One region of the Mesorhizobium sp. M0189 genome, then DNA from elsewhere that is predicted to be linked to it. Evidence: riboswitches for the same ligand, from Rfam matches in the RefSeq annotation. Region 1 holds a riboswitch; each other region holds the start of a gene.

Evidence for each region. Region 1 has a riboswitch for cobalamin ahead of NKJ09_RS13500 (DUF1636 family protein). Riboswitches for the same ligand answer to the same signal wherever they lie in the genome.
Region 2: linked by a shared signal. The riboswitch ahead of NKJ09_RS11385 (ABC transporter ATP-binding protein) and the one ahead of NKJ09_RS13500 (DUF1636 family protein) in region 1 are both predicted to bind cobalamin.
Region 3: linked by a shared signal. The riboswitch ahead of metE (5-methyltetrahydropteroyltriglutamate--homocysteine S-methyltransferase) and the one ahead of NKJ09_RS13500 (DUF1636 family protein) in region 1 are both predicted to bind cobalamin.

What each region holds. Positions count from the first base shown of each region.
Region 1 is NZ_JAMYSW010000006.1:35,426-43,538, reverse strand. It holds gene cobG (precorrin-3B synthase) at 1-190, opposite strand, end outside; gene NKJ09_RS13510 (cobaltochelatase subunit CobN) at 187-3,921, opposite strand; gene cobW (cobalamin biosynthesis protein CobW) at 3,940-4,992, opposite strand; gene NKJ09_RS13500 (DUF1636 family protein) at 4,989-5,423, opposite strand; cobalamin riboswitch at 5,462-5,665, opposite strand; gene NKJ09_RS13495 (winged helix-turn-helix domain-containing protein) at 5,695-6,894, opposite strand; gene NKJ09_RS13490 (NADH-quinone oxidoreductase subunit A) at 7,231-7,596, shown strand; gene NKJ09_RS13485 (NuoB/complex I 20 kDa subunit family protein) at 7,587-8,113, shown strand, end outside.
Region 2 is NZ_JAMYSW010000005.1:90,457-98,569, reverse strand. It holds gene groES (co-chaperone GroES) at 1-36, opposite strand, end outside; gene NKJ09_RS11395 (bifunctional helix-turn-helix transcriptional regulator/GNAT family N-acetyltransferase) at 265-1,200, shown strand; gene NKJ09_RS11390 (GyrI-like domain-containing protein) at 1,238-2,071, opposite strand; cobalamin riboswitch at 2,366-2,569, shown strand; gene NKJ09_RS11385 (ABC transporter ATP-binding protein) at 2,737-3,252, shown strand; gene NKJ09_RS11380 (hypothetical protein) at 3,293-3,481, shown strand; gene NKJ09_RS11375 (ABC transporter substrate-binding protein) at 3,478-4,422, shown strand; partial or broken gene NKJ09_RS11370 (FecCD family ABC transporter permease) at 4,452-5,452, shown strand; gene NKJ09_RS11365 (MarR family winged helix-turn-helix transcriptional regulator) at 5,535-6,014, shown strand; gene NKJ09_RS11360 (HlyD family secretion protein) at 6,011-7,189, shown strand; gene NKJ09_RS11355 (DHA2 family efflux MFS transporter permease subunit) at 7,503-8,113, shown strand, end outside.
Region 3 is NZ_JAMYSW010000023.1:20,108-28,220, reverse strand. It holds gene NKJ09_RS28395 (trans-sulfuration enzyme family protein) at 1-1,015, shown strand, start outside; gene NKJ09_RS28390 (dihydrodipicolinate synthase family protein) at 1,068-1,970, shown strand; gene NKJ09_RS28385 (FMN-binding negative transcriptional regulator) at 2,005-2,223, shown strand; gene metE (5-methyltetrahydropteroyltriglutamate--homocysteine S-methyltransferase) at 2,322-4,667, opposite strand; cobalamin riboswitch at 4,763-4,962, opposite strand; partial or broken gene NKJ09_RS28375 (MFS transporter) at 5,457-7,080, opposite strand; gene NKJ09_RS28370 (transposase) at 7,370-8,047, shown strand; gene NKJ09_RS28365 (adenosine kinase) at 8,080-8,113, opposite strand, start outside.

The DNA.
Region 1 (8,113 bases):
TCTGCAAGCTGCCGCGGGCGGTCACTTCCATAATGCCGTTGCCGTGGCGCAGGGCGGATTCGCAGAGTCCGATCAACGACTTCGGCAACAGTCCTCCAGCGACCGGATTGAGCCGCACCAGCAGCCCGTCGCCGGTTTGCATCGGTGCCGACAAAGCAGGGCAGGCGCTGCGTCGGGAGAAAGCGTTCATGCCGCCACCCCAAGCGCCTGGGCTTCGGCAATCAGTGCGGCGAGATCGTCATCGATCGAATTGCGCAGCGGATGCCACAGACCGCGCCGTCGTGCCGACATGAAACGTTCGGCCATGACCTTCGCCGCCGACGGGTTCTCGCGCAGGATGAAGGCGCGGACAACGGGGTCGCCGAGATAGGCGTCGTGCACGGCCTCGATCAGCGCGCCAGATATGGCATGAGTGGTCTCGGCAAAGCCGACAAGCCGGTCGACCGTCTCGGCGAATTCCGAGGCGCCGCGCGGCCCGTGGCGCATCTGGCCGGCAATGAAGCGCGGATTGACGGCGCGTGCCCGTACGACGCGGGATACGGCGTCCCCAACCGAGCGTGGCTTGGGCTTTTGCGGATCCGTGGTGTCGAGCACGATCACGTCAGCGTTTTTGCCGAGCGCGGCAAGCGCTGCCGAAAAGCCGCCGATAAAGGCGACGTCGGCCGAGCCTTCGAGGATGTCGCGGCCGGGATCGTCGCCGGTATGAACCAGAAGGTCGGCCTCAGCGATGCGGCCCTCAAAAGCGCCGGGCGCCGAAATGCCTTCGCCCTCGGCGCCGCCATAGGCATGCGAGGTGGCGGCGAGATAGGCGCGGCCGATCTCTTCGCGCGCGGCCCAGTCGCCGCTTGATAGCAAGTCCTCGATGCCGGCGCCGTAAGTGCCGGGCGAGGTGCCGAATATGCGCGGGCTGATCTTGCCGTCTGCACGGGTTCTCGCCGCCAGCGGGTTTTCCGAATCGTCCTCGTCGCGGGTCGCGACGGCGTTGGCGGCGGCATCGATCAGCGCGATCTGGGTTGGGAACATGTCGCGGAACAGGCCGGATATGCGCCAGGTGACGTCGACGCGCGGGCGGCCGAGCGTTGCCGGCGGCAGCACCTCGATGCCGGTGATGCGGCCGGTGGCGGAATCCCATTGCGGCCGGCAGCCCATCAGCGCCAGGCCTTGCGCGATCTCCTCACCGCCGGTGCGCAGCGAGGCCGAGCCCCAGAGGTCGATGACCAGCGAGCGCGGCCAGTCGCCATGCGATTGCATGTAGCTGCGGACGACTTCTTCCGCTGCCACCTTGCCCAGATCATAGGCGGTCGGCGTCGGCATGGTGCGTGGGTCGGCGGTAAACAAATTGCGGCCGGTGGGCAGCACATCGCGCCGGCCACGCGCCGGTGCACCGGCCGGACCGGCGGCGACATGGCGGCCGTCGAGGGCCGCGATGAGTGCTACTTTCTCGGCTGCCGCACTCTGCTCGCGCAAAGGATCGGTTTCGCCCTCAGGCGAGCGACCGTAGATATGCAGGCCGTCCTTGATGGCGAAATCCTTGAGATCGCAGAGCCAGGCGTCGATGCGGCGCAAGGCTTCGTCGGCTGCGTCGGTCCTGGCGACGCCGGCCTCTGAGGCGAGGCCGGTCTTTTCCGCAGTCTCGACGATCAGCTTCGCCAGGCGGTCGCGGCGGCGGCGGTCGAGCCCGTCGGCCTGGGCATATTCGTCAACCAGTCGCTCGAGTTTATGCTGCTCTTCGTCCAGCCCGGCGCCGGTCAGCGGCGGCGGCAGATGGCCAAGCGTGACGGCGGCAATGCGTCGCTTGGCTTGTGCTGCCTCGCCGGGGTTGGAGACGATGAAAGGATAAATGACGGGCAGGGGGCCGGTGACGATTTCGGGAAAGCAGTTTTCGCTGAGCGCCACGGTCTTGCCGGGCAGCCACTCCAGCGTGCCGTGGGCGCCGACATGGATAATTGCATGGATGCCGAGCGACTTACGCAGCCACAAGCCAAAGGCGATCAGTGCATGGCGCGGCGGCAGTGTCGGGTCGTGATAGTCGGCGCGGCGGTCGGCTGAGCGCCCGCGATCAGGGGCGAGGGCTACGGTGATATTGCCGAAGGTGGCGGCGCGGAAGGGGAATTTTGCGGTGGTGGGCGCTTGGACACCCCCCTCTGCCCTGCCGGACATCTCCCCTTCAAGGGGGGAGATTGGCAGTTCGGCTGCCGGCTCTCCCTTAACGCCCTTGGTAGTTGGCGAAAGCAGAGACAACAGCGCAATCTCCCCCCTTGAAGGGGAGATGTCCGGCAGCACAGAGGGGGGTGCCTCGCGCGAACCTGTCTCATCATCCGTATTCCCCCATGCGGCCTCCACCGCAGCGATGGCCGCCGGCGGCAATTCCTTCGAGAAGGTCAGATAATCCTGCAAAGCCAGTCCCTGGTCGGCTGGCTCCAGCACCTCCAGCAACTGACGCGGCGTTTGCGGAATCCCTTCAACGGCGTAGCCCTGTTCGCTCAGGTCGTGCAGCATCGCCAGCACGCTGGACGGCACGTCGAGACCGACGGCATAGCCGGTGCGGCCGGGCGCGCTCGGATAGTCGGGGATCAGGATGGCGAGCTTGCGCTCCGCACGCGGCGTCCGCTGCAGACGCACGAAGGCCTCGATACGGTTCGCGACCTGCGCCACGCGGTCAGGCTCTGGCCGGTTGGCGAAGGCGCGGAAGGCCAATGCCGGATCGATCTCGCTTTCGCTCTTGAAGGAAATGGCGCCGGCCAGGATGCGGCCGTCGAGCTCGGGCAGGACGACATGCATGGCAAGGTCGGCGGGCGCCAGGCCGCGCTGGTTGTTCCGCCAGATGTCGCGGCGGGTGGTCGCGACGACGACCTGGAACACCGGCACTCCGGCGCGGTCGAACAGCGTCTCGACGCCGGGTTCGGCGCCCGAGGCGAAAGCTGTGGCGGTGATGATGGCGGCAGGGTTCAGCGCGGCAAACGCGGGTTCGACAAAGGCGAGCGATGCCGCGTCCTTGAGGCTGGAGACGAAGATGGGGACCGGCGCTATGCCACGCTGCCCGAGCGCCTCGACAAGCGCATCGATGGGCGCGACATCGGCGGCGAGCAGCATCGAGCGGTAGAACAGGATGGGGATGATGGGGGCGGGTTCGGCGGACGGTAGGTTTAGGCTGCGTTCCGTCGCGCCCCCCTCTGTCCTGCCGGACATCTCCCCCACAAGGGGGGAGATCGCCTGGTCATCGTCGCCTTCGTCAATGTTCGATGTTGCAGAAGTCGCGAGACGGTCAGTGACAGCCGATCTCCCCCCTTGTGGGGGAGATGTCCGGCAGGACAGAGGGGGGCGCGAAGGAATGCCGACGCTTGATAAGTCCATTCTTTCTATAACGCCGCGTCCCGGCTCGTAAAATCCCGCCTTTGGCACGCTGACAGGTTCAGCGACCGCCGCACCCGATCCGGCGAGACTTGCCAACCTCTGCACCAGCGCCGTCATATTCGCCGGGCCACCTTCGCGGAAATAGTCGAGCAGACCATCAAGTTCCTGGCGCGGCAGCGTCGAGCCTTCGATCAGCCGCAAATCCTCGTCGTGGCTCTCGCCCGGTAGGAGCGCCAGCTTAATACCGCGATTTCGCGCGACAACGGCAAGCTGGTCGCAGCCGTAGCGCCACCAGTCGTAACCGCCGAGGATGCGGACCAGGACGATCTTGGCGTGGCGGGCGACGCTGTCGATCCAGAGGTCGACGGACATCGGGTGGCGCAGGTCGCGCAAGGCGGCGAGCCGCATCGACGGCAGGCGGTCCGCATCTGCCTTCCACGCCGCCGCCAGCCCGGCGAGGTCGCTGTCGGTGAAGGACAGCGCCACGACATCCGCAGGCGTTTGCCTGAGATCGACAGGCTCGGCGAGATCGTCGAGCGAGGCGGATGTGGTGGTGAGGATGTGCATCGCGGCTCGTACCTGGGATCAGCCGGCGAGGATACGCTCGATCGCCGGGCGGTTCAGCCCTTTCAGGCCGATGACGACGAGGCGCGAGCGGCGATCGTCTTCAGCGGTCCAGGCGCGGTCGTAATAGTGGTTGACGCGCGGACCGACGGCCTGCAGCAAGAGCCGCATCGGCTTGCCGCCGACGTCGACGAAACCCTTGACGCGCAATACGTTTTCTTCCTCCGCCGCCGTGGCGACGCGTTGTGCCAGCTCGTCCGGGTCGGACACCGACGCAATGTCGATGACGAACGAGTCAAAGTCGTCATGTTCGTGGTCGAGCTCGTCGTCGTGATGGGTCTTGCGGTTCTCGATGTCGTCCTCGACGGCGAGACCAAGGCCGAGCAGCACCGACGGATCGACCTTGCCTTGCGAGGTCGGCACGATCTTCACCGCCCGCGCAACATGCTTGCCGATGACGGCATTGGCGCGCGCCGCGCCGGCTGCGTCCAGCAGGTCGCTCTTCGACAGGATGATCAGGTCGGCACAAGCGAGCTGGTCTTCGAACACCTCCTCGACAGGATCGTCATGGTCGAGCGTCTCGTCCTGCGCGCGCTGCGCCTGCAGGGCGTCCATGTCGTTGGCAACGCGGCCATCAGCCAGCGCCGGCCCGTCGACGACAGCGATGACGCCATCGACCGTGACGCGGCTTTTCACCGACGGCCACTGGAAGGCCTGGACCAGCGGCTTGGGCAGGGCCAGCCCGGACGTCTCGATCAGGATGTGGTCGACCTTCGGCGTCAGCGACAGGATCTGGTCGAGCGCGGGGACAAAGTCGTCGGCGACAGTGCAGCAGATGCAGCCATTGGCCAGCTCGACGATGTTTTCCTCGGGGCAAGTGTCGATGCCGCAGCCCTTCAGGATCTCGCCGTCGATGCCGATATCGCCGAACTCGTTGACGATGATGGCCAGGCGCTTGCCTTTGGCGTTTTCGAGCAAATGGCGGATCAGCGTCGTCTTGCCGGCGCCGAGAAAGCCGGTGACGACGGTGCAGGGGACGCGCGAAACGTTGGCGGCCGAATCTGGGGAAGTCATATCAAGTCCTTCAAAAGGTCGAGGGGAGGGATGCGGGCAACCAAGCCGCGCTTCAGGCAATCGGGACGGCCGCGCCACGGAATGAGGCCGTCCGTCGAAGTAGCGAACAGCTTTGCCCCCGTCACCAGATCGGTGCCGCTGGTCGTGGTCAGGTCGCCGAAGACATAGCTCCAGCAGCCGTCGCGCAGCATCGCGGCGCTGAGCCGGCGCTTGCAATTGCCGAGGCATTCGACGGTGCGGATTTTAATGTTTTCGCTGGAAGCGGCGCGGCGCGTGTGCTCGGCGAGCAGTTCGCCGGCGCGGGGATAAGCGTCCGAACCGGTCTCGTCACGGCAGGACGAGCAGACGATGACGGTAACGCCGGCCGGGGAATCACCATGGCCGGACAATAAATCCGCTGTCTCAGCCGGAAAACTGCTGTCGCGTTCCAAATCAGGCTCCTTGCCCGGAAAACCCGCCAGGCGATCGGATTCTTATGTCCTAGACGGCAGGTCTCCTGGCTCGCGGGTCATCGCCTGGGTGCCGCCTTCCCGGGAATATCCCAGTGGTTTTCGGCCTTGGCTCGTCGCTTACAGTTGCGGGGACAGCCGCGGATTTGAAATCGAGATTTCGCACCGCATTCCCTCTTGGCCCTTGCCGTTGCGGGCAGGGGACCGTCTGGAACGGATTTAGGCTTGTGAAGGCAGTCGTGTCAACGCACGTCTATGACGCGGCGATATCTGCGAGCGGCTGGCCGAGGTCGCCGGCAGCCGTCACCTCGATGCGCTCGAGCCCGAGCCAACCCTGCATCTGCTTCAATTCCTCGAAAAGGGCGGCGGCAGTTTGCGGCGGGGCGCCGGGCTCCGAATAGGCGGCATGGACGCGCAATACGCCGGCCGGGCGGTCGGCCCTGAGGTCGACGCGCCCGACGATGCTGTCGCCGAGCAGGAACGGCAGCACATAATAGCCATACTGGCGCTTTTCGGCCGGCGTGTAGATCTCGATGCGGTAGTGGAAGTCGAACAACCGCTCGGTGCGCGACCGCTCGAAGACGACGGGATCGAACGGCGCAAGCAAGGCGCGCGCCTCGATCCTGCGCGGCAAACGGCCGTCCTTGTGGAGATAGGCTGTTTTGCTCCAGCCTTCGACGCTCACCGGCAACAGGTCGCCAGCCTCGACCAGTTCCTCGATGCGGCCCTTGATGTCGGCGGGCGAGAGGCGGAAATAGTCGCGCAGATCGCCCGCCGTGGCGACGCCATGGGCGCGGGCGGAGATGCGCAGCAGTTCGCGGTGGGCGTCCGCGGGGGACGGAACTGGCAAAGCGAGTACCGTTAGCGGCAGCACGCGCTCCGGCAGATCGTAGAACCGCTCGAAACCACGCCGGTGCGCCGTGGTGATGCGGCCCGCCCAGAACAGCCATTCGAAGGCATGCTTGGCATGGCTCCAGCCCCACCAGCCGCCCGAGCCCTTCTGGCCTTCGAAAGCCGACGCCGCGATCGGGCCTCGTTCAGCGACCTCGCGATAGATGTCCTCAATGTAGGCGGCGTGCTCGCGGCCCCATTTTGCCAGTCCGCTGTACATTTCCTCGCCGCGCTCGGCCCGCCGCATGCGCCAGCGCATCAGCGGATAGGTCTCGACGGGCAGGAACGAGGCTTCATGCGCCCAATATTCGAAGACCATGCGCTTGCGTGTCACCGCGGCGTCGTCGAGCAGCGCCAGCTTGTAGGGGCCAAGCCGCGAATAGAGCGGCATATAATGGGCGCGAACCACGGCGCTGACGGAATCGATCTGCAGCAGGCCGGTACGTGCAAGCACCCGGGCCAGATGCCGGCGGTCAGGCGTGCCGCTGGGGCGCGGGTCATTGAATCCCTGTGCCGCAAGCGCAATGCGACGGGCCAGGGCAAGCGAGATTTTTTCTTTCATGAAGGCGGTATCCGGACGATGTTAGACAGAGAAAATGACCTGCGATTCCGCCCCATGCTAGCAAGGTTTTGGCGGCATCTATGTCAGGAGAGAAAAGTGGAGTGAAAAGTGAAGGAAATCAAACAGGAGCGGATCGGACCAGTTTTCCCGGATATGCCGTCCAGCACCGCGATTTGAACAAGGTTTGACTTGCTTCGCCGAAAGCGCTGCGCTAACCCTCGCCGCGTTGCAGCATAGAGCCCCCTTAAAACGGTTCAGTGGTTAATCTGTCACGCTTCCGCAAGTGGGTCCGGTGCTGTAATCAGAGTGGATTGGCCGCCAACGGAAAACTGCAGCATGAACGCACTTTTAGGTTCGTACCTGCCCATCGTCCTGTTCATCGGCGTGGCGCTGGTCGTCGGCCTGGCGCTGCTCGCCGCACCGTTCCTGGTGGCTTACCGCAACCCCGATCCGGAAAAGCTTTCCGCCTATGAGTGCGGCTTCAACTCGTTCGACGACGCCCGCATGAAGTTCGACATCCGCTTCTACCTGGTGTCGATCCTGTTCATCATCTTCGATCTGGAGGTGGCCTTCCTGTTTCCTTGGGCAGTGTCGTTCAGTCAGATCGGCATGCTCGGTTTCTGGTCGATGATGGTGTTTTTGGCGGTGCTGACCATCGGCTTTGCCTATGAATGGAAAAAAGGAGCGCTGGAATGGGATTGAACGACAGTTCCGGCACGCTCGTCGCGCCGAAGCCCAAGGGCCTCATCGACCCCAACACCGGCAGACCGGTGGGGGAGGATGATCCGTTCTTCCTGGAGATCAACAACGAACTCGCCGACAAGGGTTTTCTCGTCACTTCGACCGAGGCGCTGATCACCTGGGCGCGCAGCGGCTCGTTGATGTTCATGACCTTTGGCCTCGCCTGCTGCGCCGTCGAGATGATCCACACCTCGATGCCACGCTACGACAGCGAGCGTTTCGGTGTCGCGCCGCGCGCGTCTCCGCGCCAGTCCGACATCATGATCGTCGCCGGCACGCTGACCAACAAGATGGCGCCGGCGCTGCGCAAGGTCTACGACCAGATGCCGGAGCCGCGCTACGTCATCTCGATGGGCTCCTGTGCCAATGGCGGCGGCTATTATCATTATTCCTATTCGGTGGTGCGCGGCTGCGACCGCATCGTGCCGGTCGACATCTACGTGCCCGGCTGCCCACCGAGCGCTGAAGCGCTGCTCTA
Region 2 (8,113 bases), on a different contig from region 1:
GCGGTCATGAAGCGGGCGGAACTTCGACTTTGCCATTTTTTATTCCTCGATGAGAATGGTGAGAACAGTTCCTCCGTCCGGCGGCGCCGGACATGGTTAGCACTCATCTTGGGGGAGTGCTAACGTGGCGCTGAAATAGTCTGGCAACTCGCGCGAGTCAAGGCGCCCGGTGAGCATCATCAGAACAATTGCTTCAAACGGATGCTTCAAACAGATACTTGACCAAGTCAACTAAATGGCTGATCTTACCGGCAGGAGGATGCCATGACCATTCATCATCACCCAGGCAAGGAGCGGATCGACGCGGTGCGAGCCTTCAACCGCTTCTATACCCGCCAGATCGGGCTGCTCGACGAAGGGCTGCTGAAAAGCACCTTCTCGCTGACCGAGGCGCGGGTGCTCTATGAACTGGCGCATCGCGATGGCCTGACCGCCACGGACCTTGGGCGCGATCTCGGCCTCGATCCCGGTTATCTCAGCCGGCTGCTGAAGAAATTCGAGGAACGTCATCTGGTCGAGCGCGCCACGATCGAGGCGGATGCAAGGCGTTCGTCGATCGCCCTGACCAAGGCCGGGCGGCAGACTTTCGCGCCGCTGAACCAGGGCTCGCACGACCAGGTCGCGGCATTGCTCGACCGGCTTTCGGTTCCCGAACAGGACAGGCTGGTCAAGGCCATGCAGACGGTGCAGCGTCTGCTGGGCGCGACCGCCGAACCCAACATTCCCTACACGCTGCGGCCTCTGCAGGTCGGCCACATCGGCTGGATCATCCATCGCCAGGGCCTGCTCTACGCGCAGGAATATGGCTGGGACGAAACCTATGAGGCGCTGGTCGCTGAAATCCTCGGCACATTCGTCAAATCCTTCGATCCGAAATGGGAACGCAGCTGGATCGCCGAGCGGGAAAGCGAGGTCGTCGGCTCCGTCTTCGTCGTGCGCCAGTCGGACGCGGTGGCGAAATTGCGCCTGCTCTACGTCGAGCCCTCGGCGCGAGGTCTCGGCATCGGCAAGCGGCTGGTCGAGGAATGTATCGGCTTTTGCCGCGCCACGGGTTACAGGACACTGACGCTGTGGACCAACGACGTGCTCGCCGCCGCCCGCCACATCTATGAGTCTGTGGGCTTTAAATTGACCAACGAGGAGTTCCACCATTCCTTCGGCAGGGATCTGGTCGGCCAGAACTGGAACCTGGAACTGTAGCAGCGCTTCCGGCGCTTCGGCGTCGGCCTGCCGTGCCTCACCCTTTGATCGGTATCCAGATTTCCAGCCCGCCATTGCCGCTGCGCGGATCAAATTCGGGGCCGTAACGCTCGAATTCCGGCGCATCGGCGATCTCGTGCCCAGAGGCTGGCAGCCATTTGTTCCAGATCGTGTTGACCGTGCGGCGGATGGTCGAGATATGGTCACGATGGGCGAACACGCCGTATTTCTGCGTCGGCACGCGCACACGCCAAAACTCCCTCGGCAGGTCCGAAAAATCGGACACTTCGACGCCAGCGATGTAGTCGAAATTGCCGGCGTCGTCGCCGTTGACGCAGACGCCATAGGCGACGTCGCCGATCTCGCCAGGAATGTTGCCAATATAGGGGCCGAACCGCTGCCACTGCATCGGGATGCCGGCGCTGGTTTCGCAGCTGTAGCGCTCGCCGAGACCGGCGATGAGAAACGGCCGGCTGGTCTCAAAACGCGGTGGTTCGAGAGTGGCGAGAAAGGACTGGTCCATCAGGATCGGCTCCACAAGATCGAGGTTGTCGAGCGAGCCTTGTGCGCGTACCAGTTCCGGCGTGGTGCCGAACTGGTCGCGGAAGGCGCGGGTGAAGGCCTCATGCGAGGCATAGCCGGCGTCGAGCGCGACCGAGAGGATGTCGGGTGCGCCGGCGCCAAGCTTGCGCGCCGCTTCGGTCAGTCGGCGAGAACGGACGTAGCTCATCACCGAACGGCCGGTAGCCGCGCCGAAAGCCCGCGTCACATGAAAGCGCGACACCCCGCTGCTCTTGGCGACATCGTCCAGCGAGACTGCTTCGGGCAGATGGCTTTCGACGAACCACAGCGCCTTCTCGGTCGGATTCATTTGGCACCTCGCATTGGCCCAGTCTCCGCATTGGCCCAGTCTTTACATGGCCCAGTCTTTACATTGGCCATGTCTTATATTGGCAAGATTATGGTGCCGCTTCCTGGCGGAGGCAGTTTGATCGAAATTGCGCACTGCGCAAATCGAGAGCGACGGTCGTCGGCAAGTCGCAGGCGTCGCGCGAAAAGGCTTGACAGGAAGCGGGCAAACGTCCTTTTAAATGTAACGTTATTACATCACGAGGTCTATATGGCTCCTTCTGACAAGACTTATTGCGCTGTGATTGGCGGAAAACTAGGGTGGCTGACTGATGGTCCCCGAGTCGAAAGGCAAGGGGTGAAAAGGGAACACGGTGAGATCTTCGGATCGAGGCCGTGGCTGCCCCCGCAACTGTAAGCGGTTAGCAAAATCCGAAGTGCCACTGGCCGGCAAGGCTGGGAAGGCAGGATGGCGCAAAGACCCGCGAGCCAGGAGACCTGCCATCAGCATGAGTTGACCGGACGGGGTGTGCCGGGAGGAGACGTGGACATCGGTCTTGTCGGCCGGTCCGTCCAGCTTCCTTCCGTCGCCATTGAGAAAGTGACGGTAAGTTGGACGCCTCCCAGCCTCTTCTTGAAGCGTGTGAACTGAGCGCGACGACGAATGGCCGGTGCCTGGTCAGCGCGGTGAGCCTTTCGATAGCGCCGGGCGACCGCCTCGCCATCATCGGCCCCAACGGCGCCGGCAAGACGACGCTGCTGCGCATGCTATGCGGTACGCTGCGGCCAAGCGCGGGAGATGTGAGATTTTCCGGACGCCGGCTGGAGAGGTTTTCGGCCGCCGAGCGGGCACTGCACATGGCGGTCGTTGGCCAGACCGACCAGCCTGATCCGCGGCTTGCCGTGATCGACTACGTCGAGCTTGGGCGCGTCCCGCATGCCGGCTTGCGACGGAGGAGCGAGCAACGCGACATCGTCATTGAAGCACTTCGCAGAACCGGCCTGCTGCCGCTGCTCGGCCGCACGATCGGCTCGCTATCCGGTGGCGAGCGGCAACGCGCCCAGTTGGCGCGCGCCATCGCCCAGGAGCCCAAAATCCTGTTCCTCGATGAACCGACCAATCATCTCGATCCGCGCGCCCGCAGCGACCTTCTCGAACTCGTATCGCAGTTTGGCATGACCGTCGTGGCGGTGCTTCAATGATCTGTCGCTTGTCACGCCATTTGCCACCAGGGTCGCGGTGATGAACGAGGCCCGCCTGCAGGCACTTGCCAGTCCGCGCGAGGCGCTGACCAAGAAGTTGATCCGCGAGATTTTCGGCGTTGACGTGCTTTGGCTGCGCCATCCCACCGAAGACCGCGAACTCACGGACTTCGACGTTCCGAACCGCGCCTCTTCACATCCCGATTTGACCAAGGAGCAACATCCGTGAAACGCCTCGTACTGTCTTTTGCCTCCCTCCTACTTGCCCAGACCGCCTTCGCTTTCCCGGTAACCGTTGATAGCTGCGGCACGCCGCTGACGTTCGACGCCGCGCCGAAGCGCGCCGTCATCCAAGATCTGAACATGGCGGAGATGGCCTTCGCGCTGGGGCTGCAACCATCGATCGTCGGCCTGACCGGCATCACCGGATGGTATAAGGTCGGTCCGGAATTCAAGGCCGAGCAGGGCGCGATCCCGGAACTCGCGCCGAAATACCCGACCATCGAAAACCTCGTCGCCGTCGAGCCCGATTTCTTCTTCGCCGGCTGGTATTACGGCATGAAGCCTGGCGGCGAGGTGACGCCCGATACGCTGGCCCCGCACGGTATCAAGACGCTGGTGCTGACGGAAAGTTGCGTCCATCTCGACCAGAACCGCCCCGCCGCCTCGATGGACCTGCTCTATGGTGATGTCGAAAAGCTGGGCAAGATTTTTGGCAAGGAGGCGGAGGCGGGAAAGCTTGTTTCGAACTGGAAGGCGCAGCTCGCCGATATCACGGCAAAGATCGGCGACCGCACGGGAACGCGTGTGTTTCTTTACGACTCCGGCGAAGACAAACCCTTCACATCAGGCAAGTTCGCGATCCCCAGCGCCATGATCGCCGCAGCCGGCGGCGACAACATCATGGCCGACATGCCGACGAGCTGGGGCAATACGGATTGGGAGACGGTGGCGGCCCGCAATCCGCAATTTCTTATCCTGCTCGACTACCAGGACGGCGGCTACAGAAAACTGCTCGATTTCCTGAAAGCTCATCCGGCGATGAAGGAGACTGAGGCGGTCAAAAATGAGCACTTCATTGCGCTGCGCTATGCCGAACTGACGCCTGGGCCTGCCAACATCGAGGCGATCGGCAAGATCGCCAGGGCGATGCACCCGGAAGCTTTCTGAGCTTGCGCCAGAGAGCGTTCGAATTGGCGATGACAGCAGGAGCAGCAGCGATTGCCGCTCTTGCTCTGCTGTCGATTGCCTATGGATCGACGGTCATCGCGTTGAGCGACGTGATTGCTGCGCTCGGACATGCCGCCGGGCTGGACGGAGACATCGTGTCCGGTCCGGCCGGCAAGATCCCGATTGCCAAGATCGTCCTCGATCTTAGGCTACCGCGCACGATTATGGCCATCTGTGTCGGCGCCGGGCTGGGCGTCATCGGCGCGCTGCTGCAGACGGTAACGCGCAACGACCTCGCAGATCCGTTCTTGTTCGGCCTGTCGTCCGGAGCCGCGGCCGGCGCGGTTTCCGTCATCACCATTTTTGGCGACCATTTCGGTATCTGGACGTTGCCGGTCGCGGCCTTCACGGGCGGCGTATTAGCCGCCGGCATCGTGCTTTTGCTGGTTTCGCGGGTGAGGGGGCAAGGCCCCGAACGGCTGATCCTCGCCGGGCTTGCCGTCTCGTTCATGTTCACCGCCTTGACTAACTATCTCGTCTTTGCCGGAGACCAGCGCGCCGCTCACTCGGTGTTGTTCTGGACGATGGGCGAGCTCGGGCTGGCCCGTTGGGACAATATCGAGCTGGCTGCTCTGGGCGCAGGCACCATCCTTGTTTATGGACTTTGGAACCACCGCCGGCTCGACGCTTTCCTGGCCGGCGAGAATGCCGCTGAAGCCTCGGCGTCCCGGTTGCGCGGATGCGCAGGATGACATTTCTCGTCGCCGCTTTCTCGACGGCGATCCTTGTCTCGGTCGCAGGCGTCATAGGTTTCGTTGGCTTGATGATCCCACATCTGTCCAGGACCCTGGCCGGCCCGCTTCATCTGCGCCTGATTGCAAGCTGCGCCCTCTTCGGAGCGGTGCTGTTGCTGGCAAGCGACCTTCTCGCGCGCACGCTGCTGCCGCCGCAGGAACTGCCGATCGGCATCATCACCAGTTCGGTCGGCGCTTTCTTCGTGGTCACGATGCTCATTCGCAATCGCTCATGATGTGACTGCCATGTACATTTGCCGCCTTCGGGCACAATCCGGGTTCCTTGAATTATGAGCACGCTTATTATATATGTCGCTCATGGTTTCCGACGGCATCGACAGATTGGGCTTTTTGATCCACGACGTGCAGCGCCTGATGCGCAAGCGCTTCGAGGCGCGCGCCAGTGGTTTCGGCCTTTCTTCGGCGCAATGGCGGCTTCTGGTCCGTGTCGCCAAGGAGGCGGGTGTCGCGCAGGCGCGGCTTGCCGAGCTTCTCGAAATCGAGCCGATCAGCGTCTCGCGCCTTGTCGATCGCATGGAGGAGGGCGGCTGGATCGAGCGCCGTCCCGACGCAACCGACAGACGAGTGCGCATGATTTTCCCGACCGCCAAGGCGAACGCAGCCTACGCCCACGTCAAGAGCCTTGCCGGCGAGGTGTATGAGGAATCGCTCGTTGGCGTTTCGCCGGAAGATCGCCGCGTCCTGGTCAAGGCGCTGGAGACAATGGTGCAGAATCTTGCGGATGGTGAGACGCCGCCCTCGGAAAAAGTGAAGAATACGGAAGGCGCAGCAGCATGAACGCGGTAGCCAAAGTAGATAAGAATGCGGCCAAGCTGGAGATGGAAGCTCCCGCGAAGCCGGCGGCAGCTCCGGTAACGGTCGCTCCGCAGGTAGCTCCGGCGCCAGTGGCGCCGAAGAAGAAGCGTCGTGCCGGCCGCTTCCTTTTGATGTTTGTGCTGCCCGCTGCGTTGATCGCCGGCGGCAGCTATGTCTGGGTGACCGGCGGCCGCTATCAGGAGACCGAGAACGCCAATCTGCAGCAGGCCAAGGTGTCGATAGCCGCCGATACGGCGGGCCGCATCGTTCAGGTCGATATTTTCGACAACCAGTCTGTCAAGCAGGGCGACGTGTTGTTCGCCATCGATCCCGAGCCCTACCGGATCGCATTGGCCCAGGCCGATGCGGCGGTGGCCGGCGCGCGGCTCAATGTCGAGCAGCTGCGTGCGGCCTATAGCCAGGCGCTGGCGCAAGAGAAGTCCGACGAAAGCCAGGTCCAGTACGCGCAGTCGCAGTATGACCGCGCCGCCGACCTTGCCCGCAAGGGCATCAACGCCAAGTCGTCGCTGGACGAGGCCAAGAACGACCTCGACAAGGCCAAGCAGCAGCTGGCCGTGGCCCAGCAAGGGATCGTCAGCGCCAAGGCGGCACTTGGCGGCAATCCCGACATCGAGACCGACAAGCATCCGACAGTGATGGCGGCGCTCGCCGCACGCAACAAGGCGGCCTACGATCTGGTCCAGACAACAGTCAAAGCGCCTGCCGACGGCATCATCAGCCAGGCCGCTTCGTTCAAGGTCGGCCAGTATGTCGGCTCGGGCACGCCGCTGTTTTCGCTGGTCGAGACCGGCGATACCTGGGTCGACGCCAATTTCAAGGAAACGCAGCTCACCAACATGAATCCGGGCCAAAAGGCCGAAATCGTGGTCGACACCTATCCGGGCAAGACGTTCGAAGCCACCGTCAAGGCGATTGGCGCCGGCACCGGGGCCGAGTTCTCGCTGCTGCCCGCGCAGAACGCCACCGGCAACTGGGTCAAGGTCACGCAGCGCATTCCGGTCCGCCTGGAGTTGACCGACGCCGACGCCAAGATGGCGCTGCGCACCGGCATGAGCGCGACCGTCACGGTGGACACCGGCGTTTCCCGCGGGCTGCCGGGCATTTTCCGCCGCGCCACGGCAGGCGAGGCCAAGTAAAGAGGCCTGACAGCGGCCGCATGGCAAACAGCGAGATGGATGCAGGTGACAGGATTGGTCCGAGGGAGGCGCAGGAAGAGTTGAATGCGTAGACGGGCTGCGCTGCGGCCTGGCTAAACCAGACAACGTTGCGCAGGATCTTCGGTCCTCAGGTTTCCGGGCGGCAGGCGCCCGCTTTGTCGAGACGCTCAGTCGATGTAACCCCCACATCGATGCTCGCGTCCCACCGCGATGAGGGTCTCTCTGCAGCGAGGGCCTCGCCGTCCGGAAACCTAATGTACACGTTTTTGTTACCTGCTGGAAGTTTTACGTCATGAGCACCCCAGAACCCTTTCGCGAAGTACCGCACCGCGGCCTGATCACAGTTGCGCTCATGCTGGCGACGATCATGCAGGCGCTCGACACGACGATCGCCAACGTCGCGCTGCCGACCATGACCGGCGATCTCGGCGCCTCCCCCGACAACATCAACTGGGTGCTGACCTCCTACATCGTTGCCGCCGCGATCATGACGCCGGTGACCGGCTGGCTTGCCGACCGCTTCGGTCGCAAGGAGCTGTTCCTGACGGCGGTGGTCGGCTTCACCGTCTTCTCCATGCTGTGCGGCATAGCCTGGAGCCTGGAGACCATCGTTCTCTTCCGGCTGATGCAAGGCGTCTTCGGCGCGGCCATCGTGCCGCTGTCGCAGACCTTCCTGCTCGACATCAACCCTAGGGAACGCCACGGCCAGGCCATGGCCATCTGGGGCGCCGGCATCATGCTGGGACCGATCCTTGGCCCGACGCTGGGTGGCTGGCTGACCGAGAATTTCAACTGGCGCTGGGTGTTCTTCATCAACCTGCCGGTCGGCATCATCGCCTTCCTCGGCATGGCCGCATATCTCCCCAGCGTGGCCCGGCGGGTGCGCAGCTTCGATTTCTTCGG
Region 3 (8,113 bases), on a different contig from region 1:
ATACAATCCGACGACGGAGATCCTCGAGCAACGGCTCGCCAATCTGGAAGGAGCCGAGGCAGGTCTGGTCGTTGCCTCGGGGATGGCGGCTTTCGGGACGCTGATCCTGTCGCTCCTGTCCCAAGGCGATGAACTCATCGTCCACAGGACGCTTTATGCGAACACGCTAGCCATGGTCGAACAGGCGGTCCCCCGCTTCGGCATCAAGGTCGTCGCGGTCGACCTGTCCGATCCCCAAAATCTCGATGCCGCGATCACCCAGCGGACGCGGCTGGTTTTCTTCGAGACGCCGGTCAATCCGCTGAGCCGCATCCTCGACATCTCTGCCATTGCCGAGCGCGCCCACGCGCGCGGTGTGAAGGTTGCCGTGGACAGCACCTTCGCCTCGCCCGCGCTCCAGCGCCCACTCGAACATGGGGCCGACATCGTGCTCCACTCGCTGACCAAGTACATCAACGGTCATGGCGATGCCCTTGGGGGCGCGCTTCTGGGCGACGCGCCAACGCTCCGCACGCTGCACGAAACGGGCCTGCGCTACATCACCGGCGCAGCGCTCTCGCCCATGTCAGCCTTCCTGATCCTGCGCGGTCTGAAGACGCTCACGCTGCGCATGGAACGGCACAGCGGCACGGCCCTTGCGGTGGCTCGGGCGCTCGAGGCGCACCCGGCGGTGGCATGGGTGAGTTATCCCTTCCTCGACTCGCACCCTGATCAGGTGACGGCGCGAAAGCAGATGTCCAACGGGTCGGGCATGTTGGCCTTTGGCCTTCGCGCTGGATACGAAGGCGCGCGCCGGATGATGGACCGGCTCAACCTGATCACCCGGGCTGTCAGCCTCGGCGATGCCGACAGCCTCATCTATCATCCAGCAAGCCTCACACGTGCTCGGCAGCCGATCCGCAAGGATGCCCATTTGGCCGACGGAGTCGGCGAGGACCTCATGCGTCTCTCGGTGGGGCTCGAAGACGCCGATGACCTGATCGCCGACCTGCGGCGGGCTCTGGACGCCTTGTGATGACCTGTCGTCCGGCCAGTCCTGCGCTCACGCACAAACCTGGAGCCTTGCCATGGCATTCCTGAGCGGTCTTTCCGCGTTTCCCATCACGCCCGCCGATCGTGACGGCCGCGTCGATACCGTTGCTCTGCGCAGGCTGATTGCTCGGCTTGGCGCCGCTCAGGTCGACTCCATCGGTCTTCTCGGCAGCACCGGCACCTATATGTATCTGTCGCGCGAGGAACGGCGACGGACGCTCGCCGAGACCTTGGACGAAATCGCCGGGCGAATGCCGCTCCTGGTGGGTGTGGGCGCGCTGCGCACCGATGAAGCAGTGAGGTTCGCGCAGGACGCCAAGGCCCTTGGAGCTGCCGCGGGGCTGCTTGCGGCCGCCTCCTACACCCCGCTCACTGATGACGAGGTGTTCGAACATTTCTCGACGGTGGCGTGCGAGAGCGGCCTGCCGATCGTCGTCTACGACAATCCAGGAACGACGCATTTCCATTTCACCCCAGCACTCGTCAGCCGCCTGGCAAAGGTGGGTGGGATTGTCGCTATCAAGAATCCGACAGACAAGGGCGATGCGATCAAGAGCCATCTGGCCGACCAGAGGCGCACTGTGCCGGAAGGGTTCTCGATCGGCTACAGCGGCGACTGGAACGCTGCAGAGGCCATGATCGCCGGCGCCGACACATGGTACAGCGTCCTCGCCGGCATCCTGCCCGAGGTCTGCGTGAAGATCGTCACGGCGGCGCAACAGGGCGATGCGGCCGAAGCGCGACGGATCGATGCCACGCTTGCGCCGCTCTGGAGCCTCTTCAAGGAGTTCTCGAGCCTTCGCGTCGTCTATGCACTTGCCGAATTGCTCGACATTTGCCGTGCCGACCCCCCGCGTCCCATCCTGCCTCTGCCCTCAGCAGCGAAGCGCCAGATCGCCGCCGCGTTGGAACGCTTGCCATCGGATGTCAACCGGTGAACAGCGAACCCGGCGGCCAGTGAAGGAACCTGTCATGTATGTACCCGCGCATTTCGATGAACCGAGCCGAGAAGTCCTCTACGAACTGATCGAGAACAGTGCACTTGGCATGCTGATAACCCATGGCCGGAGCGGTCTCGACGCCAATCACATCCCCTTCGAACTCGACACGTCACAGGGAGAAAACGGTACCCTTTACTCCTGCGCGATTAATACACGTGCCGAAGGAAAGTGCACATTCTCGCTCGAGTGACTTATTTCAAAGGATGTGATCGCGTTTTGGCACATTCACGGCCCACATGCGGCAGCCGGTAACTCACCACATGGTGAGCAACCAGGAAACCCTCCGGCCTACACTTTCTCCCGGAGCGCGCGTGCTGCAGCAACCATGTTCATGAGGGCAGGGCGGACCTCCTCCCATTTGCGTGTTTTGAGGCCACAGTCCGGGTTTACCCACAGTTGGGCATCCGACAGTCGCTCGCGGGCAAGCATGACGAGATCCGAAATCTCGCCGACTTCCGGGACGCGTGGTGAGTGAATGTCATAGACTCCGGGACCGATTTCGTTCGGATATTTGGAGCTCGTGAAGGCGTCCAGCAGCTCCATTTTCGAGCGCGACGTCTCAATCGAAATTACATCCGCATCCATTCCAGCGATCGCGTCGATGATCTCGTTGAACTCCGAATAGCACATGTGGGTATGGATTTGAGTCGCGTCCTTTACACCCGTTGAAGCGATCCGGAAGCATTCGACAGCCCAGTCGAGATAGACTTTCCAGTCAGACTGGCGCAGTGGCAATCCTTCGCGAAAGGCGGCCTCATCGATCTGGATCATCCTTGCGCCGGACATTTCGAGATCCGTCACTTCGTCGCGGATGGCGAGCGCGATCTGGCGGCAGGCTTCGGAGCGGGGTACGTCGTCGCGAACAAAAGACCAGTTGAGAATGGTCACTGGGCCCGTGAGCATTCCCTTCACAGGCTTTTCCGTAAGCGACTGGGCGAATTGCCACCAGCGCACCGTCATCGGATTGCGCCTCGATACGTCGCCGAAGATAATGGGGGGACGCACGTAGCGAGACCCATAGCTTTGTACCCAGGCATGCTGGGTGAAGGCGAAGCCGGACAGCTGCTCGCCGAAATGCTGTACCATGTCGTTTCGTTCGAACTCACCGTGCACCAGCACGTCCAGCCCGATCTCTTCCTGCCAGCGAATTGCAGCCTCGATCTCCTTCTTCAGGAAGCTCTCGTAGTCGACATAGCTCAGTTGGCCCTTCGCATGAGCGGCCCGCGACCTGCGTACCTGCGGCGTCTGCGGGAAGGACCCGATGGTCGTCGTCGGGAACGGCGGCAGCCCGAGCGTGCCGGCCTGGACTCTGCAGCGCTCGGCAAAAGCGCTCTCTCGTCGTTTCATGCTGTCGTCAATGCTGGCGATCCGCCCCTCAACAAGCGGGTCATGGATCTTCGTGGATGTCACGCGAGTGGCGGCAGCCTCGGCAGACGCTTTCAACGCGCCTGCCACCGCATCCCTGCCTTGGGACAGGGCCCGGGCCAGCAACACCAACTCGTCGGTCTTCTGGGCCGCGAAGGCGAGCCACGACCTGATGTCCGCGTCGAGTTCCGTCTCCATGCGCAGGTCGATCGGCACATGCAGCATCGAGCAGGAAGGCGCGATTTCGACGCGGTCCAAGGGCCAGCCGGCGACGATCGGTTTGATGCGGTCGAGAATGGCGGGCAGGTTCGCACGCCAGACGTTGCGGCCATCGATCAAGCCAAGCGAGAGCACCAGATCTTTCGGAGCGAGCCGACCCACCGTTTCCAGCTGCTCGGGAGCGCGCACGAGATCAATATGCAGCCCGGCCAGGGGCAGAGAAACCGCGGTTTGGAGATTGTCTCCCAGCGGCCCGAAATAGGTAGCCAGCATGATCTTCAGCTCGGGCGCGGCTTTCGACAGCTGGCCATAGGCGAATTCGAACGCAGCTCGTTCGTTCGGGTTCAGATCGAGGACAAGCGCTGGCTCATCGATCTGCACCCAATCGGCTCCCGACAGCTTCAGCCTCTGCAGGAGTTGCTCGTAGACGGGCAGCAGCCGCGGCAGGAGCGCGATGGGATCGAATCCCTCGGCAGGCGATTTCGCCAGCTTGAGGAAGGTGACCGGTCCAAGGATGACTGGGCGTGTGTGAATGCCGAGGGCTTTAGCCTCGAGGAAGTAATCAACCGGCTTCGTCGACGAAAGAGCGAACGTTTGATCATCGTTTAGTTCCGGCACAATGTAGTGATAGTTGGTGTCAAACCACTTGGTCATTTCCATCGCGGTTACACCAGGCCGATGAGCCGCATGCTGGTGACCACCGTGCCCACAATCCTCCGTCTGACCTTGGTTGCCGCGCGCCATAGCGAAGTAGATGTCGAGTGGGACCTCGCCGCCATTCCAGGCGTAACGAGACGGAAGGGCGCCGACCATGGCTGCGGTGTCGAGCACATGGTCGTAAAGCGAGAAGTCGTTCGACGGGATTTTCGACACGCCGCGATCGTGCTGCTCTTCCCAGCTAGCGGCACGGAGCGCCTTCGCCGTCGTGAGAAGGTCGGCGGCGGAAGATTTTCCGGACCAGTAACTTTCAAGCGCGAACTTCAGTTCTCGCCGACGACCGAAGCGCGGCACGCCGAGCGTTGCTACAGGAATTTGCTGAGAGACAGTCATGCCATACCCCGATGGTTGGGGCGTCGGTGACAAGGAAGGCGCTAGCAGGCCGGCACGAACGCCAGGCTGCAGCGGCCACCGAGACACCCCGCCCATGGACGTAATTCGCCGTGGCAGGTCTCCTGGCTCGCGGGTCATAGCCTCTACCCGTCTTCCCAAGGCTATTCGCCTCAGTGACATGAGTGGGGTTAGCTTGCCGCTAACAGTTGCGGGGGCAGCGCCGGCATCGCACCGGCTTCCCTCTTAGCTCCGCTGCGGCACCGCCGTACGGAGAACCACGACACGGGAGACAATTACAGCAGCTCGCTTCTTTGTCAATGCCGCATAAAGAAATGTTTATGTCGTTATGTTAAATTTCGGTTGGCATGTTGCCAAAGGTCGCCTCGAAAGCGAAAACTGTGGAAGCCTTGAGCGGCCGGTAAATCAAAGCAATGACGCACAGCGGTCCGGGAGGATAGGAGTTCGTCGGCTGCCGGGCGCAAACATACCGGCAAGCGCCGTGGTGCTGCTTCGCGCATCATGCGAACGCCACCTCGGCATCGAACTTCGGCTCCGAGGTTCCGACCGCTTCGTCGGTGATCTGCTCGCGACCATATTCGGCTCAATGGCGAGGCTGTTGCCTAGGAAGCTGTTGGCCGTGATGCCCTCGGTGATACGACACAATGATTTCGAGGGGAGCACCCGAGGCCCGGCGCAGCGGCGTGTTGCGAAGTGATCGAGGCCAATGTCTCGACCTGCTTGTTCGCAGCCCACCGGCTGAAGGTAACCGGCTCAAACCAACGGGCCAGCTCAAGTCCTGTCCAAATGAGGCCTGAGCGGCAAATCGTCGTGCACGCGCACGGTTTGGCGTTCGATCTTGTGATGCGTCTTGGGCGGGCAATCGCCACGGTGCAGCGCTTCCCGGCGCGCAACGATTTCGGCGTCATCCTGGGTCTGCCTGTTGTTGTGGCGAACATACTCGACCCAGGTTGGCACATGATAGCACTCGGTCCATAGTTCGGGCTTTTCCAGGTCACGCAGCAACGCCCATTGTCTGGCGCCATCTCGCAGCCGGGCTTTTCGCCACGATGTCATCACACTGAGAAATTCTGGGACATCTCTCTGATCGATACGATAATCGACCATCACCATGATCGGACCGCTTCGTGGCCGCAGATCAAGTTGCAGCGTCGGTTCGCTGAACTTGTTGGTCGGATCCAGATTGAGCGTTTCGAAATCCGGCTGACGCAGAACGATGCCCATCAGTCCACCAATCACAAGAACCACGCTGGCGACGAGGAAGGCTCCCGAAACACCTTGGACATCCGCCAGTTCGCCCCAAAGCCAGCTTCCCGCCGCCATGCCGCCGTATGTGGCCGTCTGATAGAGAGACAGGGCGCGTCCAACCACCCACCGCGGCGCCGAAAGCTGCACTGTGACGTTAAACAGCGAGAATGATTGAATCCAGGCCGCACCGGCCGGCATGAGGAGGAGACAGTTCAGCCAAACGTGCTCACTCCATGCCAGAAAGAAGCAGCTGATCGCCAGTATAAAGAACGCACCGCGAATGACCCATTCGTTGGAGAGAACTTCTCGGACCCGCCCAATGAGGAGCGCGCCGCAAATCGCTCCCAGGCCGAAGAAGCCGAGCATCACGCCGTAGGTGACTGCGGTCCCTTTGATCTGTTCGCGAGCGACCAACGGCAGGAGAGCCAAAATGACAACGGCGGTGAGGCCGAAAATGAAACTCCGGCACATCACCTTGAGAAGGTTCGGCGACAAGAGCACGTAACGGAAGCCCGCCGCCATCGCACTGCCGAAAGCCTCCCGCGGCAGCGCTTGTCGTGCCCGTACCGCTTTCCACCGCAACAGCGCAGCGATCAGAGCGAAGTAGCAAAAGACGTTAAAGAGGAACGCGAAGGCCGCACCGGCTGTGGCCACGATTAGGCCGCCAATCGCCGGCCCGATGCTGCGCATGAGATTGTAGCTCATGCCGTTGAGCGCAACCGCGCTAGGCAGGTGTTCGCGAGGCAGGATATCCCCCATCGAGGCTTGCCAAGAGGGATCGTGCCCAACCACAGCCGATCAGGAAGGTGAGACCCAGAAGGATCCAGGGTGTCATTTCCCCCGCATAGGTCAGGAACGCCAGGAAGGCGGATACGCAGACCATCAGCAGTTGCGCAGTCAACATGATCCGGCGACGGTCAAAGTTGTCCGCGAGCGCTCCCGCCGCGAGGGAGAAGATCATGTAGGGGAGGGTGGTCGATGACTGGACGAGCGCCACCATTCCATGGGAGGTGGCGATGCTGGTCATCAGCCAAGCCGCCGCCACACCTTCCACCAGGGTGCCAAGGTTCGAAACGAGTGCAGCCGACCATAGCGAACGGAAGGTCTTGTGCTGAAAAGGAACGAGTGAAGATGTTCTCTTCGCCATTGTGGAAGCTTCGGGATCGACCGCGGGGCTGGATTTGGTTCGCCTCACTCGACCATGGCCTCGCCGTACAAGCCAAGCTGCCACAGTGGCGCGCCTGCTAACCCAGAAAACTTGGCGGCCTTACAGGCATGCGCAGGACGCGCGAAGCCGCTCAAATCTCCCCAGATGGGTCAGCCATCGAAGACCGGCATCACTTGCCCGTTGAGCGGCTATACGATAATGCTCCGCGCTAAGCAGGAAGCGCCAAAAATTCGAGCGGCGACTTCATTCTCCTATTCAGGAAGGAACTATGAGGCGGCAGACGCGACCATTCACCGTGGAAGTCAAACAAAAGCGCAATTATGAAAAATCCGCACGTTCCATCTGGGGCAATTTCGACATCGCCGCGGCGATGGCCGAAACAACAAACGAAGTCGAGCCGTTAAATCGTCAGCTTGTTGACTCTACTGTAGTGGCCCTTGATGCTGAACCTTTGCACAAACCTCGAGTGGAGCATTTCATGGCCAATCCCCTGGAAACCGAGTCAGCAGTAGTTCATAGCGAACCGGCAGACAAAGCGGAAACGCCAAAACCGAAGACGAGAGCGCGGCGGTCGAGGAAGCCAGAAGCTGAGGCGAGCGCGCCTGCCCGCAAGGAGGGCGCCAAGCCGATATCCGCGACCACTGAAGCACCGCCGTCAGCGCGAACAGGCCGAAAGAGCTACTCCGCGAAGGATCGTGCCCAGAAGCTGGCGCAGATCGAGACCTCGATCGGCGGCGGCGCTACTCTCAAGAGCGCGGTGAAGCAAGCCGGCATCTCGGAACAGACATATTATCTTTGGAAGAAGGCGGCGGCGCCGGCGGCGGACAGTGACGGGCTGAAGGATCTCGTCGCGCTCGAGGAAGAAAACAAGCGGCTAAAGAGCCTGCTTGCCGATCGTCTCCGCAAGGAGAATGCGGAACTGAAGAAAAGGCTCGGGCTGGATTAAGGAGGGTGGGCAGCTGGTTCTTGGCTCGCCACCTACAGCAATCCCGCCTGCTCCGCCTCTCTGCGC